Regions from separate parts of the Rossellomorea sp. RS05 genome, predicted to be linked through region 4. Evidence: riboswitches for the same ligand, from Rfam matches in the RefSeq annotation. Region 4 holds a riboswitch; each other region holds the start of a gene.
The links. A riboswitch is a leader RNA that binds a small molecule or an ion and turns the genes downstream of it on or off. The one in region 4 is predicted to bind cobalamin.
Positions count from the first base shown of each region.

Region 1: another riboswitch for cobalamin. It lies ahead of ABJ225_RS01355 (ribonucleoside-diphosphate reductase subunit alpha); the one in region 4 lies ahead of ABJ225_RS04845 (ABC transporter substrate-binding protein).
Region 2: another riboswitch for cobalamin. It lies ahead of ABJ225_RS14525 (LPXTG cell wall anchor domain-containing protein); the one in region 4 lies ahead of ABJ225_RS04845 (ABC transporter substrate-binding protein).
Region 3: another riboswitch for cobalamin. It lies ahead of ABJ225_RS11490 (hypothetical protein); the one in region 4 lies ahead of ABJ225_RS04845 (ABC transporter substrate-binding protein).

Region 1 is NZ_JBDKWY010000001.1:242,771-247,899, reverse strand. Features, by position in the region: gene ABJ225_RS01360 (ribonucleotide-diphosphate reductase subunit beta) at 1-842, opposite strand, end outside; gene ABJ225_RS01355 (ribonucleoside-diphosphate reductase subunit alpha) at 861-3,098, opposite strand; cobalamin riboswitch at 3,244-3,424, opposite strand; gene ABJ225_RS01350 (SurA N-terminal domain-containing protein) at 3,959-4,729, shown strand; gene gndA (NADP-dependent phosphogluconate dehydrogenase) at 5,035-5,129, opposite strand, start outside.
Region 2 is NZ_JBDKWY010000005.1:167,302-172,430, forward strand. Features, by position in the region: gene rnr (ribonuclease R) at 1-950, shown strand, start outside; gene smpB (SsrA-binding protein SmpB) at 1,052-1,525, shown strand; RNA gene ssrA (transfer-messenger RNA) at 1,651-2,014, shown strand; gene ABJ225_RS14515 (hypothetical protein) at 2,098-2,241, opposite strand; gene ABJ225_RS14520 (VOC family protein) at 2,335-2,682, opposite strand; cobalamin riboswitch at 2,994-3,187, shown strand; gene ABJ225_RS14525 (LPXTG cell wall anchor domain-containing protein) at 3,349-5,129, shown strand, end outside.
Region 3 is NZ_JBDKWY010000003.1:334,346-339,474, forward strand. Features, by position in the region: gene ABJ225_RS11480 (biotin transporter BioY) at 127-681, opposite strand; gene ABJ225_RS11485 (ABC transporter substrate-binding protein) at 779-1,705, opposite strand; gene ABJ225_RS11490 (hypothetical protein) at 1,710-2,249, opposite strand; cobalamin riboswitch at 2,382-2,563, opposite strand; gene ABJ225_RS11495 (hypothetical protein) at 2,692-3,024, shown strand; gene ABJ225_RS11500 (YwqG family protein) at 3,276-4,088, opposite strand; gene ABJ225_RS11505 (DUF2584 domain-containing protein) at 4,175-4,417, opposite strand; gene ABJ225_RS11510 (alpha/beta hydrolase family protein) at 4,421-5,129, opposite strand, start outside.
Region 4 is NZ_JBDKWY010000001.1:939,637-944,765, forward strand. Features, by position in the region: gene ABJ225_RS04835 (adenosylcobinamide amidohydrolase) at 1-1,114, opposite strand, end outside; gene ABJ225_RS04840 (FecCD family ABC transporter permease) at 1,111-2,169, opposite strand; gene ABJ225_RS04845 (ABC transporter substrate-binding protein) at 2,132-3,082, opposite strand; cobalamin riboswitch at 3,188-3,369, opposite strand; gene ABJ225_RS04850 (PadR family transcriptional regulator) at 3,537-4,091, shown strand; gene msrA (peptide-methionine (S)-S-oxide reductase MsrA) at 4,120-4,650, shown strand; gene ABJ225_RS04860 (phytoene desaturase family protein) at 4,695-5,129, opposite strand, start outside.

The DNA.
Region 1 (5,129 bases), 700 kb from region 4:
TCAAGGTCACTGAACATGAGCCCATCCATATGCGTTCCGATGATTTCATTCCCCCATTCAATTTCAAGGAGGGCCGCTTCCTTGAAAGCTTCTGTGCCGTAGCGCTTGAGCTCTTCCGTATCATATTCCGGATTCTCTGCGAGCACTTCCTTGAAAATCTTTTCAAACAATCCGACATGGAGCTGTTCGTCACGATTGATGTAGTTGATCATTGTACTGGTCGCAACCATCTTCTGGTTCCTTGCCAGGTTATAGAAGAAGGCAAACCCTGAATAAAAGAACAACCCTTCCAGAATCACGTCATAGATGATGGATCTTAGCAGTTTATCTACCGTCGGGGCCTCGACGAATTCTTTGTATCCATTAGTGATGAATTCATTCCGTTTCATCAGGATCGGCTCATTCTTCCAGTAATCGAACACCTCATCTTGCACGCTCTTCGGCACTATGCTTGAAAGCACATAGCTGTAGGAGTGATTATGCACCACTTCCTGCTGTGCGAGGATGATCATGAGTGCGTTTACGCTTGAATCCGTCAAATAGTCGGCCACTTTTCCAGCGTAGTCCGTCTGGATACTGTCAAGGAGAGCAAGTAGGCCGATGATCTTAAGGAACGTCTCCTGTTCTTTTTCCGTCAACTGCGGGAACTGCTTGATGTCTTTTGCCATATTGATTTCAAACGGCGTCCAGAAGTTACCCAGCATTCGCTTATACTTAGGGTATGCCCACGTATAGCGCACATCATCCCAGTTCAGGATGTTCGAGCTTTCTCCGTTGACGATCCCTGTTGATTTATTCGGTGCTGTCTCGTCCACGAGCACCCGTTTTTTCAATCCTTCCATATGTCCCATCCTTTCTTATTAGCTGTGGCAACTCTCGCACTCTTCAAAGTTTGCAACAGATGTCGATCTTACATAATAGGTTGTTTTCAAATTCGATTTCCACGCATCCATATGAAGGTTAAGAAGCTCAATCGCCTTGATGTCATTCCTCACATACAGGTTGAAGGAAATCCCTTGATCGATATGATGCTGCCTTGCCTTGTTCTGTCTGATGCTCCAGTGCTGATCCACATGATAAGCGGTTTTATAGTACCAGGTCGTTTTTGGAGATAGGTCCGGTGCCGTGACCGGAATCTTGTAGTCTTTCTTCTCTTCGGAATATTCCAGTCTGAAGAGTGGATCGATACTTGCCGTCGAACCGGCAATGATGGAAGTCGAAGAGTTCGGGGCCACAGCCATCAGATACCCATTGCGGATCCCCTTGCTTGCTACTTGGTCTTTAAGGTCCAACCATCTCTCGCCTTCATATCCCTTATTCGTGAAGTAGGCTCCAGTATCCCAAGCGGATCCCGGGAAGTAAGGATACGCCCCTTTTTCTTCCGCGAGCTTTTGACTTGCCTTAATTGTGAAGTAGGCGATGTCTTCATATAAATGATCACAGTAAGATACTGCCTCATCGCTCTCCCATTTGATCCCTTCAAGGGCAAGGAGATGATGCCATCCGAAGGTACCGAGTCCGATTCCCCTGTACCGGGCATTCGTCAGCTGAGCCTGCAGGACCGGGATATCGTTCAAATCAATGACATTGTCCAGGAGCCTCACACCGATGGTGACGACGCGCTCCATCTGACCGTCCCGTACCGTCCTTGCGAGGGACACGGATGCCAGGTTGCACACCACATAGTCTCCAGGATTTTTATAGGTAATGATCTTCCCATCCTTGACTACTTCTTCTTCCATCACTGTCGGGCTCATGTTTTGAGCGATTTCCGTGCAAAGATTGCTGCAGTAGATCATGCCCTTATGACTATTCGCATTTTGACGGTTCACACTGTCGCGATAGAACATGTACGGCGTTCCTGTTTCAAGTTGGGAGATCATGATCCGCTTGAAGATATCGATCGCCGGGATGATTTCCTTGGACAAAGCCGGTTCGTTAACACATTCCCAGTACTTTTCGCGGAATGAACCGGATCCTTTTTCCTCATCGAAGTGATCTTCAAGGGCATAGCCCATGATGGTCTTGACTTCATGGGGATCGAATAGATACCAGTTTCCACGGTTTTCAACCTGCTCCATGAAGAGGTCAGGGAGACAGACGCCGGTGAACAGGTCATGGGTACGAAGACGCTCATCCCCGTTGTTCAGCCGCGTATCAAGGAAGGAGAAAATATCTTTGTGCCACACATCCAGATAGACGGCGATGGCTCCCTGGCGCTGACCGAGCTGATCCACGGAGACAGCCGTATTGTTCAGCTGCTTCATCCACGGGATTACACCGGAGCTGACCCCCTTGAATCCTTTGATATCACTTCCGCGACTTCTTACTTTCCCCATATAGATACCGAGCCCGCCTCCGTTCTTGCTCAATGTGGACACGTCGGTATTGCTGTCGTAGATGCTGCGCAGATCGTCTTCCACCGTATCGATGAAGCAGCTCGAGAGCTGTCCGTAACTCTTGCCTGCATTGGCGAACGTAGGGGTCGCCACGGTCATATATAGGTTTGAAAGCGCCCAATACGCTTCCTCCACGAGCATGAGCCTGTGTTCTTTCGGCTCATTCATCAGTAGCGTCATGGCAATGATCATGAATCGCTCCTGCGGAAGTTCATATAGGACTCCTGCATGGTCCTTTGTGAGATAACGCTCTGACAGCGTGACAATTCCTATGTAAGTGAACAGTTCATCCCGTTCAGGACGGATGAGACCCTCGAGATGATCCACCTCCTCCTTGCTGTAGGCATTCAGTAATGTTGGAGAGTACAAATTCTTCTCTGTGAGTGTCCCGATAAGTTCATGCAGGCCTTTATATAGCTCCATGCCCCTTGCATTTGAGCTGATGGCATAAAGATTCTTCAGATAAAGCGATGCTGCCACGTACGTCCAATCAGGTTCATTGGATGAGATCCGCTCAACAGCCGACAGGATCAAGAACTGAAGAAGCTGTTTTTCTTCCACTCCCGGCTGATCTTCTGTATACAGTGATACCTTTTGAGTGTATTCCTCCCAGTTCAATGATTCGTGGCTTTCCCGAAGCCCGTTTAGTAGACGTTCCGCTCTATGGGATGCCGTTGTTCCGTTAATGGTTGATGTCATATTAGTATTCCTCCCTTTAATTAGTCGGGAGAGGATAAAAAAAGCCCATCCTATTAAGATAGGATGGGCAGTCATAAACGATAGATTCACAAGGCATACTACGCCGAAGGTAATCCTCGCCTATCCTCCCAATTCCCGAAGAAGATAACACGTACTGATCTTGGCAGGTCTCCTGACTTGTGCTTTTTGCCTACTCGAAGGCCTTCCCGTCCGATGGACAGTGGCATTCCTTCTTTCGTTTGCACTTACAGTTGCGGGGACAGTCCCGGAATTTCACCGGGTTCCCTTTTAAGTCGATATCCGACACCACAATCATAGGTTATAAACAATATATTGTTATGAAGTTTAAACAAAACACAATATGTTGCGTCTTTTATATTAAACCAACTTTCTACATTTTACAACAGAGAAGCTCAAATGAAAAGAATGAAAGCAAGATGAATTTATGCCTACAATTATTTTATTCGTTAAATTCCACAGAAGAGTGGAACAAGACAGCGTGTAATCCATCCATATCGGTCCACATGACGCCAGACTTCCCTTGAGGAAATGCTGTTATCCCTTTATGATGCAATAGAAGGTTGTTTTGACCGTATTCTTAGGTCCCCTATTATTTTGAGCCGTTGAGATGGTACCCCCATCTGCAGCGGCTCCTTTTTTACCCTGAATTCCTTACAGTTATGTTTCATTCACCTGGCCGTCACACGCTTCCCTTGTGATAAACCCGCACTTTTCAAGACTTCTCTTCTATTTCAAGGGAATTACAAGGAAATTAATCCCCCCAAATACTTTCTTTTTCTTGAGGAATCCTTTAAAATGCCATTTAGAAGCTTGAAACCCAGTTTCGAAAGGAGATCACTATGAATAAACGTTTACTCACGATCCTTTTAGCGGCTATGACCGTACTGCTGCTCGCAGCTTGCGGGGCTAATGACGATAGTGCAAAAAAATCCGATGATAGTAAAAAATCCTCCGAACAGGCAAAAAGCGAGGAAGAACAAGCGAAACAAATGAAAGAAATGCAAAAAAAGATGGACAAGCAGAAAGTCGACAACGATAAAGTCGTCGCCATCGTAAATGATGAGAAAATCAAAGGGGAAGATTACAACAACGTACTTTCTTCTTCTCAAATGCAATATCAGCAAATGGGTCAGGATCCAACCTCTAAGGATGCTGCCAAGCAGATCAAAGAACAAACGATTGACAGTCTTGTAGGACAGACCCTTCTGCTTCAACAAGCGGATAAAAAAGGGTACAAAGCTTCAGATGACGAAGTGGACAAGCAGCTCGAAGAAGTCAAAAAGCAATACGAAGATGATAAAAAGTTCAATGCGGCCATGAAAGATGCCGGATTCACCATGGATGAACTGAAAAATCAAATTGCCGAAAACATCAAATATACAAAATATGTCGATAAAGAAATCAAGACCGAAAAAGTAACAGACGATGAAGTGAAGAAAATGTACGAACAGTACGCGAGCCAAAGCGGCCAAGATTCAAAAGATGCACCAAAACTTGAAGATGTCGAGCCTCAGCTCAAATCACAGCTTGAACAGCAAAAGAAACAAGAACAGCTTGTGAAGCACGTGGAAGATCTCAAGAAAAATGCAAAAGTCGACGTGAAAATCTAATTTCAAAAAGGACATCCCGACGGATGTCCTTTTTTTATGTTTCCCACTGAACGTTGAGGGTATTGAACTACCAAGACGGAAAGGAGGAACTGACGTGGAGAAAAATAAGAACGACCAACCAGAACAGACGGGTGAAAACCGTGAGAACCTGGACCGTGAAAAGGAACAGACAGTCGACTCAATTCCTTTGGATGACTAAAAAAAAGAACTCCATGATGAAAAGAAAAAGCATAAAAGCAAAGACTCATCTTTAAGTGAAGAATAACAAAACAAGCCTGGCGTCGATGCCAGGCTTGTTTTTCCTATTATTTTCTCAGCCAGTCAGTGTGGAAGACACCTTCTTTATCTTTCCGCTGATACGTGTGGGCACCAAAGTAGTCCCTTTGTGCCTGCAGAAGGT
Region 2 (5,129 bases), on a different contig from region 4:
GGATGGAAGTACCGTTCATCTATCGTATCCATGAAGATCCGAAGGAAGATAAGCTAATGCGCTTCTTCGAGTTCATCACGAACTTCGGACTCATCGTGAAAGGCTCGGCAAATTCGATCCATCCTCGTGCCCTCCAGGAAATCATCGATGATGTCCAGGGGAAAGCGGAGGAGATGGTCGTCTCCACGATGATGCTGCGCTCCATGCAACAGGCGAAGTACGATCCGGAAAGCCTTGGTCACTTCGGGCTGGCAACGGAGTTCTATACCCACTTTACCTCGCCGATCCGCCGTTATCCGGATCTGATCGTCCACCGATTGATCAGGACATACTTGATTGAAGGAAAGGTCGACCAAGCGACGCGCGACAAATGGGGAGCACAGATGGGGAACATCGCCCAGCATACCTCCAGCCGCGAACGCCGTGCCGTCGATGCTGAGCGTGAGACGGATGAGCTGAAGAAAGCAGAGTACATGGAAGACAAGGTCGGGGAAGAGTACGACGGGATCATCAGCTCCGTCACTAACTTCGGACTGTTCGTTGAGCTTCCGAATACAATCGAGGGTCTTGTCCACGTGAGCTACATGACCGACGACTATTACCGGTTCGACGAGCGTCAGCTGGCCATGATCGGAGAGCGTACGGCAAACGTCTACCGCATCGGTGATGAGATTACCGTACGCGTCGTGAACGTCAACAAGGACGAACGCGCCATCGACTTCGAGATCGTCGGCATGAAAGGCACCCGTCGCCGCGACGACAAAGCCCGCTCATTCCGACCGGAACGTAAAGGTAAACCGACAAGCAAGCCGGGCAAAAAGCCTGCTGATAAAGACAAAAAAGAAGGCGGCGAATGGTCCACACGCCCGCCGAAGAACAATAAGAAGAAAAAGAAGAACAAAAAGTTCTTCGACAATGCTCCAAAAAGCAAACGCAAAAAGAAAAAGTAAGCATAAGGAGCATGGGAATCCACCCGTGCTCCTGTTTCATCCTACCCATACTGGTGTATTTATGAGATAATGGCACCACAGAAAGAGAGAGAGGGATTCACATGCCAAAGGGAGAAGGCAAGCTCATTGCCCAGAATAAAAAAGCCCGCCATGACTTCGCCGTCGAAGAGACGTTCGAAGCAGGCATCGTCCTCCAGGGGACGGAAATCAAATCGATCCGCGGCGGTCGCGTCAACTTGAAGGATTCCTTCGCCCGCATCCGAAACGGAGAAGTATACGTCTACAACATGCACGTATCGCCTTACGAGCAGGGGAACCGGTACAATCATGATCCGCTCCGCACGAGGAAGCTCCTCCTTCACCGCAGGCAGATCAATAAGCTCATCGGTGAAACGAAAGAAGCAGGATATTCACTCGTCCCGCTGAAGCTGTACATCAAAAACGGCGTCGCCAAGCTCCTCATCGGTCTTGCACGCGGTAAGAAGAAATATGACAAACGTGAAGATCTGAAGCGCAAGGAAGCCAACCGCTCCATCCAGCGCGAGCTCGCCCAAAGGCAAAAAGGGAATTACTGATCCTTCCAGTTGCATTTGGCGCTCAGTTTGTTATAATAAATAGTGTCGCAGGGCAAACTGACTGCGATAAGAACAATTGAATAAGTAACCAGTGAGAACTTATTCTTTCCCGTTCTTCCTCATATGGGGACGTTACGGATTCGACAGGGATAGTTCGAGCTTGGGTTGCGAGCCGTAGGGATCGTCTACGTTAAAACGTCAAAGCCAATAATAACTGGCAAAACTAACAATAACCTAGCTCTAGCTGCGTAATAGCGCTTTAGCTGTTCCTCCCTCCATCGCCTATGTGGTAGGGTAAGGGACTCACTCTTAGTAGGCTACGCCGGAGTCCACCGTCTGAGGACAAAGGAAGAGATTAACCAGACTAGCTGCACGGACGCCAGTCGGTAGGCATAAGCTGCAGCGAAACCGCGAATATATCGACTACGCTCGTAGACGCACAAGTGCCGTTATTTCTGGACGAGGGTTCGACTCCCTCCGTCTCCACCAAATACATATTTGGTGGTTTTATTTTGTCTTAAATAGTTAACACAAGCCATCCCGGTTTCCTTCAGGGATGGCTTTTTTAGTGTTTAGAGGTTATCCGTGTTGATACGAGGAGCACGTGGTTCCAGTTCAGCGCTCGCCTTGGCATTTTCATTGTTTCGGTCGTGTTGATTTTGTCTTTCCTTATCCAATGCAGATCGGTTTTCTGATTTGCTCTTTTTATCCTTCATGCCATCGCCCCTCTTGCTAATATGCTCCAAGAATGAGGGCTTGAATCATACAAAAAAGGACTTGTCGAAACAAGTCCTCTTGCTATTCAATGACTATTTCTCCCACAGTTCGATCAGCCGCCCATCCGGGTCCTTGATCCAAACGAACTGGCCAAAGTCGCCGCTCTGCTTATCCTTCGCAAGTGGGACCCCGACCCGCTCAATGTGAGCGAGTACCTCTTCCATATCATGAACCTGAAAGTTCACCATCACCTGTTGGTCTTTCGGAAAATACTCATCCTCGTTGTCAAACAGTGAGAAGATGGTCTCACTGTTTCCTTCAATTTTTATGATTGCACCGTTCCATTCACCGATATCCAAGCCTAAAACCTTGTTGTACCATTGTTTTAAAGCCTCTGGGTTTTGCGATTTCCAGAAGACTCCTCCGAATCCTTTGATCATTTTTGTGAGTCCTCACTTTCTATATAAAATCTATTACTAGGTTATTTCGGTATAAGATTCACAACTCCTTCCATCATATTCAAATGATTTAAGGGTATAGGTATTGAACTTTTAAAAGAGACGCACTGAGCGCTAATATAAATCGGGATGACCGCCATCATCATGGAAAAAGATTGGTAAAATAATTTTCAATGGTACAAACCCCGACAAACCCCGCCACCCATCAACATCCTTCCCCATTTCCTGATATTCCTCCAATTAACAGTATATTGAATTGATCGAATGTTTCCATTAAGATGGAGAGGAGTATAACTTCATAGATGCATATTGGTTCAGCCTCGGGTTCGGGGCTGATTAAAAGGGAATCAGGTGTGAATCCTGAGCGGTCCGGCCACTGTAAGTGATGAGCGATCTTTCTGAAATGCCACTGGATGTTAGAGTCCGGGAAGGCGGAAGGGAGCGATGAATCATGAGTCAGGAGACCTGCCTGTATGTGTAGTGGTGGAGCCTTCCGGTAAAAGGTGAAGCGAGGTGGATCAGTATGCATGGGGTTAGTATGTGCACGTCGATTTCAAAGCCTTGTTCTTCTTTCGGGAAGAGCAGGGCTTTTTTATATACATATTATTTATCTAGTACAGGGGATAAGGGATACGGGAGGATATGTGAGTGAGAATACTTCAAGCAATGTTGGCAAGTGTATTGAGCGTTGTGTTGTTTTTGGGTGTGCCGGTTGCGGGGATTCCGTCTGGACACGCAGAGGCAGCGACGAGTACGGATGTTTCGCTGGCTGAGATCAATAAAACCATTGAAGGTGCTGCGAATCACATTCTGGACAGCGGTGTAAGTAGTGAGTGGGAAGCCATAGGACTTGCGGCAGCGGGATATCCAGTGCCGGAAGCCTATTATCAGAATCATTTCAGTCAATCGGTGGATAGCCAGGTCATCAATCCATCGAGATACGCTAAGATTACCGATATTGAACGCCACGTGATTGCGGCGGCGGCAATCGGTTTGGATCCATTGTCTGTCAACGGCACAGACTTGATTGAAAAGATCTACAACAGTCAGGATGTGTCACCAGGGAATGACACGATGACCCTTCAAGGGAATAACGGACCGATCTTCGCCTTGATCGCGTTGGACAGCCAACAGTTCGAGGTGCCATCAGATGCCAAGTGGACACGTCAAAAGCTGATTGATGAGCTTTTGAAGCAGCAGAATGAGGATGGAAGCTGGTCCCTCAGTGCATACATGTCGGGCCCGAGCTATGATATCACGGCCATGGCCTTGATTGCCTTGGCACCCTATACATCCCAGGGGAATGTGAAGAAAGCGGTAGATGGTGCGCTCTCATTTCTATCTGCAGAACAGCAATCAAGCGGAGGATTTGACGATCCATTTGTCGGGGGGACTTCAAGTGAAGCCACTTCCCAGGTGATCATTGCCCTGACGTCGAACGGGATTGATCCGACGTCAAAGGCATTCACGAAAGGATCCAATAATCTCGTCACACACCTTCTGAGCTTCAAGTCGGAGGATGGCGGATTTATGCATGTCAGTCCAGGCAATTCCAACGGGATGGCGACCGAGCAAGCCCTGCAGGCCCTCGTTGCGTATCAGAAATTCTTAAAAGGGGAGGGGAAGCTTTATTCATTCCCTAAACCATTGGAGCCGGAACCACCGACACCCATGCCTGATCCGACCCTTACCATAAAAGGGGTGAAAGATGGCGAGATTGTTGCAACGCCAGAGATCACGGTCACGGCTGAGGCAAAGGATGGAGAAGGAAACGCCTTGGTAGTCGACGCGAAGTTGAATGATCAGGCCATTGAAGGCAACAAATCAGGCGAGTTTGTCCTTTCCTTAAATGAGGGGAAGAATGTTCTCATTGTCAGCGCACAAGATCAGAATGAAAAAGTGGTGTCAAAGAAAGTGACCATCCAGTACAAAAAAGAAGCCAAAGATGAGGATCCGCCAAAGCTGCTGGACCAGGTGACCCTAAAGCCTGTATGGAAAGATGGAAAAGGCACGATTGAGATGGATAGTATCAGCAACCTGAAGGAAGGGGGAGATATTATCATCGAGATCCCGGACGATTCGGTTACCATCGTCTTCCCGGATGAAAGCATGAGTGCGATGGTCAATAAAGGGGCGACGCTTCACTTGGAATCATCTCAAGTGAAAATGAAGACTGAATTGAAAGGGTTCTCAAAAAAAGAAGCAGAATTCTCCATCCAGCGCATGGAAGGCATGAAGGAAGCTCTTAGTAACGTGTACGACTTTACCATCAAACAGGATGGGAAAAGCATTCATGATGTGAAAGATGCCGTAGAGCTGTCCTTCGCCGTCAAGGAAGAAGAGGTGGACAGCACATCTACCGCCGTTTACTTCTATAATGCCGATACGAGAAAATGGGACCATGTCGGAGGGGACTATTCCGACGGGTG
Region 3 (5,129 bases), on a different contig from region 4:
CCGCGGAAAGCGAAGTCTTGCACGGAGATCATGAGCGGTATTAAGATCCTATACTGATCGTGTTCGGCATTAAAGGGGCCTTTTTTAGATTTGTGCCAATCTCTTTCCTTTATTGTTCGAAAGTCTTCAGGCGACTGCCGGCTTGATCAACCTGGCCTGCACCAAGCGATTGCGTACGACGATCCCAAGCCAACTGGCAAGGGCCGCCTTGATCACTCCTCCTACCAGGAACGGATAGACCCCTGCTGCCATCGCCTGGCTCCACCCAAGGTCTGCCACGAACTTCAACTGGATCGTCCCGAGAATCAGGGTCACGACCATCCCGACCAGATTGGCTACCATGGCCATGGGCAGGTTGAAAGAAGTTTTCTCCAGAATCAATCCTGTCACATAAGCCGCCGCGATGAAACCGAAGATGTACCCTCCCGTCGGCCCGACCAGGACATGGGCACCTCCGCTCATCCCTGCAAACACAGGGAGTCCGGCTGCCCCGATGGCTGTGTATCCGATGAGGGCAAACGCCCCGTAGCGGCTCCCAAGAATCGTCGCCGTCAATCCCACTGCCAACGTCTGCCCACTGATGGGCACGAGGGGCAGGGGAATCTCCATCTGCGCAAAGATTCCAGTGATCGCCGCAAACACCCCGCACTGAATAATCATTCTCAACCTGTCTCGATCCATTTACATGCACCCCTTAAAATATGTAAACTTAATTATATTATTAGTTTACATATCAAAAGCAAGTTTGAAAAGGCTTTCTTTTACACGATTATCAATTCTAGAAAAGGTCCGGATAAACAGCCTTGGCTGTGATTTCGACTGCCTCACCGATCCTCGGGCCCGGTCGGGACATGACATCGGAATCAAGATAGATGACCCGGTCACCCTTCACCGCATCGATGGTGTCCCAGCCGGTCCTGGATTTGATTTCATCTACTGGATTTTCCACATAGTTCACTGTAGTCAGGATGGTTGCCGGGTTCCGTTTGATGATTTCTTCTTCCCCGAGCTTCGGCCAGCCCTCCTGATCGGCAAATACATTATCCACACCAGCAGCCTGGAGAATCTCCTGTTGGAAGGTCGCGCTACCGGCCGTATAGATCTCAGGAGCTGGACTGATTTCAAAATAGACCTTTTCTTTTTCGTCAAGGGACTTGACCTTTTCGCCGACATCGGAGATTTGCTTCTTCATTCCTTCAATCACTTCGTTCCCCTTTTTTTGAGCCCCCATCACCTTTGCCACCTGTTCGATATCGCCGTAAACGTCGTCAAAGGTTTGAGCAGACTGGATGACGAAGACGGGAATGCCCGCATCCTCAAGCTGCTTGACTCCTGCTTCATCACCTGTTGTATAGGCAATCACCACGTCCGGATCCAGGGAAATCACTTTTTCCGTATTCACTGTCATAGAATCGGAGATGACCTCGAGATCCTCCACTTCCTTCGGATAATGATCGAATTCTGTCACCCCGACCACCTTATCCCCTGCTCCGACGGCATACAGGATCTCTGTATTGCTCGGCTGCAGGGAAACGACGGTCTCCGGTACCTTTTTGAATGTGACTTCTTCTCCCCGGTCATCCTTGACGCTATAGGCAGTAGACTTTTCTTCTTTTTTTGTTGATGCTGTTTCTTCCCCGGCTCCACATCCTGATAGAATGAGACCGATGCTGATGAACAATCCGATCCATGCTTGTTTTTTCATTTCACTATTCTCCCTTGCCTGATTTTGATCGTCCATAGGACTTGCTGATAAAAGGGATTTCTTTTACCCCTTCACCTTTATTCACATACACGGCCATGACGAACAGGACATTTGCCATCAGGTGCGCATATTTGAACAGCAGATTGTCCACTTTCTGTTCGAGGCTTACCTTATGTAGGGCCCTGACCGATTTCTTCGCTTCGCTCCTGCACGTATGAAGGACCGTCGCCGCGTAGCATCCCTGGGGAAGCAGGAACGTTCTGATTTCCTCTTCCACTTCGTTCACGTACGTGTCATACAGGTCGCTCAATCGCTGCAGATCCTGGAGGGAGATAGCCATCTCCCCCCGCACCGAACCATTCAGGTGATACGCCATCTCACAAAGATAAAGCAGATCTTCACGGACTCTCCCCTCTGTCAATGAAGAGGCCTGACCGATCCTCGTTGCCAGGGAATCCGTCCTGATTTCAAAGTCGACCGTCGACTGGGATTCCCTCATATACGGATAACAGATGTACCTGAAATCCTTTTTTCCCACGTTCATCCTCCCTTTCTTCTCTTTTAGTGAATCACCGATCGTAGCGGAAACGGGCATAAAAAAACCAGCCAAACGGCCGGCAATCATCATCAAAAAAGATGCATCAAGCCGCACCATCCCCTTAACTTCCGAAGAGCATAATACGATGGAAATCAGGCAGGTATCCTGGCTTGTGCATCCTCCTACTTCAAGGCACTTCCCGTTCATTGTTGAACAGTGGGTTTTCCCTTGGTTCGTCAGCACTTACAGTTGCGGAAACAGCTCCGGTTTTTCACCGGATTCCCTTTATGCGCGAGCGCACCTGATTTCTGCGAAGGTCTATTCACTTAAGGACCATTATACCATGTGAGCCCCCTTGGGGTGTTTCTATTTTTTCAGATCCCTCTCATGAACCCGTCCGGTTCTGAATAGGAATGAAAAGGACAAACAAACAAGAAGGGATGATGGCATGAAATGGTTGATCCCAATGAGCTTCGTTTTCCTGCTGCTGGCAGGCTGCGGAAGTGAAGAAAAGAGCTACGAGTTGTGTGGATACGGGGATATGCTGGTGTTGAACGGGAAAGGATATGTGCTGCTGCCTGTGAAGAAGACGCTCACCCTAGACGGGAAAGCAGGGGTGATCAAGGAGAAGATCGGGGATGAGTTCCACCCTGAAAAAGACTATACGGCGAATCACCTGAAGAAGGGAACGGATCTTTATTATGTGAAGGACCACAGCAACTACCTCATTGCCAAGACTTCTGATGAACGATACCTCCTCTACGAAGAGATTGAAAAATGAAGAACTCGATTAGTGTTTCTTATACCGCTTATGATTTCCGTGCAAGACTTCGCTTTCCGCGGGTAGCCCGTGAGCCTCATCGGCAGGCCTGCGGGGTCTCACATTAGCTACTCTCCCGCAGGAGTCTACATCTTGCACTCCAATCAACCACTGGAACCAATAAAATTCTTTTGTTCCAAAAAAGTTAAAAACCCGAATTCAATCGCCTGATCGTAGGCAAATGAATTCGGGTTTTCCTGTGCCGGCTCGTATTATGAACAATCCCAGTTATAGACCACATTGCCGAATTGTTTCTTCTTAAGATCTTCTTTTTTTATGAAGAAGTTGGCAATGCCGCAGTCGCCCCACATCATGTCCACTTCATCATCCGAGTCGATCTGAAGCAGCAGGAGTGCATGGTCTTGATCTTCATACTGACGCGGATCCTCCTGTGTGAAGCCCGGATATCCTCCGATCTTATGTCCGAAACCGCTCTGGGTTTCATAGAATTCATCCATGAGGGCGTCTGCCTCTTCACCATCATCGGTCATGGATTCAAACAGATCCCAGCTTTCCTTCCCGAACACCTTCTCGAAGCGGTAGTCGCCGGCGCTGATTGTTTCACTGGTCAATTCCGCCAGGACGGCACCTTCCTTCGTGGCAGGGAAATACACGTCATCGGGGATTTTCACGAAAGAAAAATCGGATATCAGCTCTTCTTTCGGCAGGAACGGCTCTTCTATAAATCTGATGCGGAAATCCTTTTGGTCCTGCTTCTGATCGATGTTCATTCCGTACAGATCATCATGTACCGAAATGAATATCTGCAGGAGTCCTGATTCGGGATAATCTTCGAGCTTCGGGAGCTGACCGAAATTGATCTGGGCCAACAGTTTCATCGGGTGCCCCTCCCCGTCCACAGGATACTCATCCGCCTTCGGGAAATATGGATCCCCGGCAATCTTACTATCATAAGGGCCGGTTTTCCCTTCTTTTATATGCAGATGGACAGACGGAATCTCCGTTCCATCAAGTGCTGTTCGGTAAGGGGCCAGCTTCGCTTGCAGGTTGACCGATTGTGCCACATTCATCTCCTCCTTGGAAAAAAAGCATCTTTTTCCCATCATACAGAAAGGATTCCTGTCTGTCATTGATGAACCTGCCGGCTACTTCAGTTTGTTGAGTTCAAAGAAAGCAGCCGGTACGTAATCGATGTTTCCCCGTCTTTCCAACGGAGTTCTTCGATTCGGCCGATGGCGTTCGGCTCGCTGTGTTTAGTCACCCTTACTTCAATGGGAATCTCCATCGGGTAGAGGCGGTACCCCTCTTTCACAAGCGTGAAGAGATTCTCTTCTTCTCTAATTTCGTTATTCTTCGTTACGATCATGGTGTTCAGTTCCATCGGCATGCCCATCGGTCATTCCCCCTCTTGTTTTTTCATCCACTCACACATTCCTGCAACGATTTCCTGATTCTTACGTGGCGGGAAATAATGCGTGTAGGCTTGATAATACTGTGTCTCAACGGTTTTCCCCATTTCCCTCAGCCCCGCTTCAAGGCGGTGCGCATGTTCGATGGAGACGTTCTGATCCTGTTCACCGTGAATGATCAGGACCGGTGCTTTCAGGCGATCAAGCTGGAAGAGCGGTGTCCTCCACTCATAACGCTCGGGTACTTTCTTCGGGGTCCCGCCGATGACGCGTTTCATCATGCGGCGCAGATCGACCCGCTCTTCGTATGTAAGGAACATGTCCGTTACTCCTCCCCAGGAGACGACGGAAGCAACATCAGACTGTTCGATGGCCGTCAGAAGGGCCATTACCCCGCCGCGGGAGAATCCGAACACATGGACCCCTCCTGTCACCCGAGGATGATCCCGCAGAAGTTCCACTCCAGATACGGCATCCTCGCGATCATCACCGGCAAAGTCCTCGCTTCCCTCTCCACCGAGGTTCCCCCGGTAATAAGGGGCAAAGACGATGAAGCCGTGGGAAGCAAACTGGCCGATCCTCGCTGGCCTCACTTTCCCCACTCCCTTGATTCCTCCCCTTAAGTACAGGAAGCCGGGGTACCCGCTGCCATTCGCTGGCTCCGCAAGCATCCCCTTCACCTTCAATCCGCCAGAC
Region 4 (5,129 bases):
CGTTACCCGTACCTGCCGTGACGACGACGAACACCGCCTTATCCCCATCTTCGTATCGTCCATGGGCTGCCAGTGACAGGTCCAATGCTGTCATCATGCCGACGGTACGTGACGGTTCGAGAGCATGTTCTTGAATGAACCTGCGCATGTCCCCTGCATAATCCACATGGTCATAAGTCGGTGAGACCCTCCGATTGACAAAATCGGCATACCAACCGATGCCTGCCCCGCTCACTCCTGAAGACATGCATTTCAAGTGGGCTGGGGCTGCATAATGAATCACATTTTCTCCTATGGAGAGATGATGCGGCCCCATCTTGGCATGGGCAGCTGCTTCTGCCTCGGGGATGATCATCATTTGAGGTTTGGCCACACTCGGGTGGGCTTGCTTTTGCACCTTCGTGCGGTATACGGATTCAATGTTTTCTTCTTTAAGCACTTCTTCAGGAAGATGGATGGTTTTCGTTTTACCCTCTTCAAGCAATAAAAGCCGGTCACAGTAAAGACTGGCCAGATTAAGATCGTGGAAGATGGAGATCACCGTCAGACCATCTTCATGGGTTTGCTTCTTAATGAGGTCGAGCAGGGATTTCTGATAGGATAGATCAAGATGATTGGTGGGCTCATCCAGGAGCAATAATTTTGGCTCCTGAGCAAGGGCTTGTGCAAGGAAGACCCGCTGCCGTTCCCCCCCAGAGAGCTCATGAAGGTATTTGTCCTTGAACACCCCAACCCCTGTCTGATCCATGACGCGCCCCACCACTTCTTCGTCATATTCGGAAACCGTCTTGAGAAAGCCTTTTTGATGGGCATACCGGCCAAGCATTACGGTTTCCTTCACCTGGTAAGAAAAAGTGTCTCCCGAAAGCTGGGGAAGGACGGCTACCGTTCGGGCAAGTTCCTTGGCGTTGTATGCATCGATGGATTTTCCGGCAATCTCGATTTTCCCGTCCAGCAACGGAAGAAGACCCGTCATGGCTTTCAATAGCGTCGTCTTACCGCTACCATTAGGGCCGAGTATACCAAAGAATTCTGATTCCCCGATGGAGAAGCTGATATCGTCGACGACCTTTCTTCCTTCATATCCGACCGATACGCGGTCTGCCTTCATCATATGGACGCCCTCCTTTTCTTCAGAAGAATATAAGCAAATATCGGGGCCCCCACAAGAGAAGTGATGACTCCGATCGGCAGCTCAGTCGGGGCGATGATGGTCCTCGATACAAGATCAGCCAGCACGAGGAAACCTCCACCCGTAAGGACGGATAATGGTAGGAGATGAACATGGTCATGACCGACAATCCTGCGAAGGAAATGAGGCACCACCAAGCCGACAAACCCTATCGTACCGGAAACGGCTACAGCCGCCCCTGTGAGGATGCTTCCGGAAATGAGGATCAAGAGCTTCCTTTTCTGGACCGAAATCCCGATGTAGCGTGCCTGATCCTCCCCGAAACTCATCCCGTTCAACTCTTTGGCATTGAGCAGCAGCAAAAGGACGCCGACCACGAAGAATGGCAGAACGATCCCCACATACTCCCAGCCTCTCATGGACACGCTTCCGAGTAGCCATCCGATGATTTGTCTCAATTCCTCCCCTGTGAGAGCAATCATAAGGGAGATGAATGATCCCAGGAACGAACTGAAGATGATGCCCGTGAGGATGATGGTCTCCACCTTCATCGTCCTTTCGACCTTTTGAGCAAACCATAAGACGATAAAGATGGTCGCGATTGAAAACAGGATGCTTAGAAATGGGAGGGTGAATGGGCCGATGAACGGGATTGTCAAATGGAAAAAGAGCGTGACCACTGCCCCCACTGATGCTCCGGAAGAAACGCCCAAAGTGTATGGATCGGCAAGGGGATTCCGCAAGAGACCTTGAAAAGAAGCTCCCGCAACAGCAAGGGAGCTTCCTACAATCAGAGCCAGCAGGACTCTTGGAAGCCTGATGGAATAAACGATATTAATGAACATCTGATCTACCTCAGGTGGTACATCACGACCAACCATTTTCGCCCCGATGATCTGGATGATATCCAAGAACGGGACGCGGATTGTACCGACCGAGATGGCGACCAAAATAGAAATGATAAGGAATGAAAATGACGTAGCGTAACTGATCCAAATTTTATTCGTTGAATAGCTCCGGATAGACCGCTTTGGCAATTTCCTCTACTCCTTCTACGATCCTCGGACCTGAACGGGTCACAAGATCGGTGTTCACATCATGCACTTCTTTATCCTTGACGGCTTGTACGTCCTTCCATGCGCTGCGGTCTAGGACTTGTTGGACGGCTTGCTCACCGTAAGTCGTAATGATGACGTCAGGATTTTTTGCGAGTACGTCTTCTTCACTCACTTTGATCCAGCCTTCTTGATCTCCCATTACATTATCGGCATTGATGGTCGCAAGCATTTCATCCACAAAGGTATTCTTCCCGGTGGAATAGATTTCAGGCTCTCCGGACACTTCCACATATACGCTTTTCTTCTCTTTTACAGAAGCGGTTTTTTCTTTAATCGAGTCGATCCCGTCTTTCATGTCTGAAACGACCTTTTCCGCCTCTTCATTCTTCCCGACAAGCTTCCCGATATTCTCGATTGTTGTATAAACTTTATCAAAGCTCGACGCATCACGTACGACATATACAGGAATACCAGAATCCCTGATTTGATCAAGACCGGCTTTTGCTGATACAGCCGTGGATTCATGGGCAAGGACCAGGTCCGGTTTCATCCCTACGATCTTCTCGACGTTGAATTCCATTCCACCGATCTTCTCGATATCTGCCGCTTCTTCCGGATAGTTATCAAAATCGGTCACTCCGACGACGCTGTCTCCGAGCCCCAATTCAAAAAGGATCTCCGTATTACTTGGGATCAGGGTGACAATCTTTTCGGGTGCTTTCTCAAGGGTGATATCATCCCCGAGTGCATCCTCTACCGTGACGGGTTTGGATGCTGATTCACTGCTTTTTTCAGAGGTTTTTTCCTCTGCTTTGTTGTCTGTCGTTCCACATGCTGTCAATAATCCAAGCGCTAGGAACAGGGCTAATACGATCTTGATTGAATGTTTCAATCGTTTCTCCTCCTTATTCGTTCCAGGCGAAAGAAAAACATCCCTGCAACAGGGATGTTAGTGTAAAATGCATCAAGCACCGTACACCCTTCTATCCGCGTAGACGGTGTGATCAGAACATGGGCAGGTCTCCTGGCTCATGAGTATGCGCTCCCTCGCCTTCCCATTTCTCAGAAACAGTGGCGTTGAAGGAGCAAACCCATTTACAGTGGCGGGACCGCGCCGGAGTTGAACCGGCTTCCCTATTATGAGGCGTCAAGCGCCTCACCCATGATCGTTATGTAAGATTATCCACTCAGAATTATACACAAGTTTACAAGGATAGTGAATCTTTTTTCACATCCAGCATGTCGAATGCCGTCTTCTAAGGGCTTTGAGAATCCATTCATGATATAATGGACCATATTGAGAGATTCATCGGCCCAGCGCTTCAACATGATAAGGAGTTTTTTTTATGTCAATTCGATATGCACTGCTCGGTTTATTGGCCAAGCAACCTCAGACGGGCTATGACCTGTTCCATACATTCAAAACACAACAAATCTACTATTGGAGCTCTACCCACTCCCAAGTTTACAAGGAACTCGGGAAGATGGAAGAAGAACATCTGACCACTCATGATATCGTCTATCAGGAAGGCAGCCCCAATAAGAAGGTATACACCATTACCCCTGATGGAGAACGCCACCTGATCGAATGGATGATCCATACCAAGAGCAAACCAGCCAAGATCAAGGATGAGTTCCTGATCAAGACTTCTGCCTTTCACGTTATTTCAAAAGAAGAAGCCATCTCTCTCCTTCATCGGATGAAGGCGCATAACGAAATGGTGGTCACCGGGACCGGGCAGTGGAAGGAACAGACGTTTCAAGGCAAAAAGCCCGGGTATGAGCAGTTTGGAGAATATTTGACTGCGGAGTATGGAATCAGGTACGCGCAAATGTATGTCGATTGGTGTGACTGGGCGATAAAGGAGATTCAATCTCTTCCTGAAAATACGAAATCTTGACAACTACTATGAATTGGAGGACGAATTGATGGGTGCACATACACATTTGGCAACATTCGCAGGAGGATGCTTCTGGTGCATGGTGAAGCCTTTTGATGAGCTTCCGGGTATACACGGAATCGTTTCCGGCTACACGGGGGGGCACGTCAAGGACCCGGCTTACAAAGAAGTGAAGGAAGGAAACAGCGGTCACTATGAAGCGGTTCAGATCACATATGATCCCGACCTCTTCCCATACGAACGGCTGCTGGAGTTATATTGGCCACAAATCGATCCAACGGATGATGGCGGTCAATTCCAGGACCGTGGTGACCAATACCGCACGGCCATCTTTTATCATGATGAAGATCAGCGGATTGCAGCAGAAGCCACAAAAAAAGAGATCGAAGAAAGCGGCCGGTTTAAAAAACCCATCGTGACGGCGATTCTCCCTGCTTCCACTTTTTATCCTGCTGAAGATTATCACCAGGACTTCTATAAAACAAATCCCGATGAATACAAGGAAGACCGAGCCAAGTCCGGAAGGGACGAATTCATCGAGGAAAACTGGAAAGAATGATCACAAAAATGCCGCGTGGGTGTAAACATCCACGCGGCATTTTATTATCCAGTGGCTCTTCCGGCTTTCGCTTGTTCCTCGAGGATCAGCTCTGCTGTCAGTTGTCCTGACAATGAAACCATCGGGACCCCTCCACCTGGATGGGTCGATCCCCCCACAAAATATACATTGGACAAGATCCGGCTTTTATTCGGAACCTTGAAGCCTCCATTTAATTTTCGATCCGTCACCGTTCCATAGATCGAACCGCCATTCGACCCGTAAAGCTTCTGAATATCATTCGGTGTAAAGGTGTATTCAAACTCGATATGCTCCCTGAGCCCTTCTACACCCATGCGCTCCAGCTTGTTCAGGATCACTTCCCTGTATGCTTCTTCATGCCGGCTCCAGTCTTCTCCTTTTTTCAATGGAGGTACATGTGTGAGGATGAATAGATTCTCTTTTCCCACAGGTGCCTGAGAAGGATCCGTTTTTGAGGA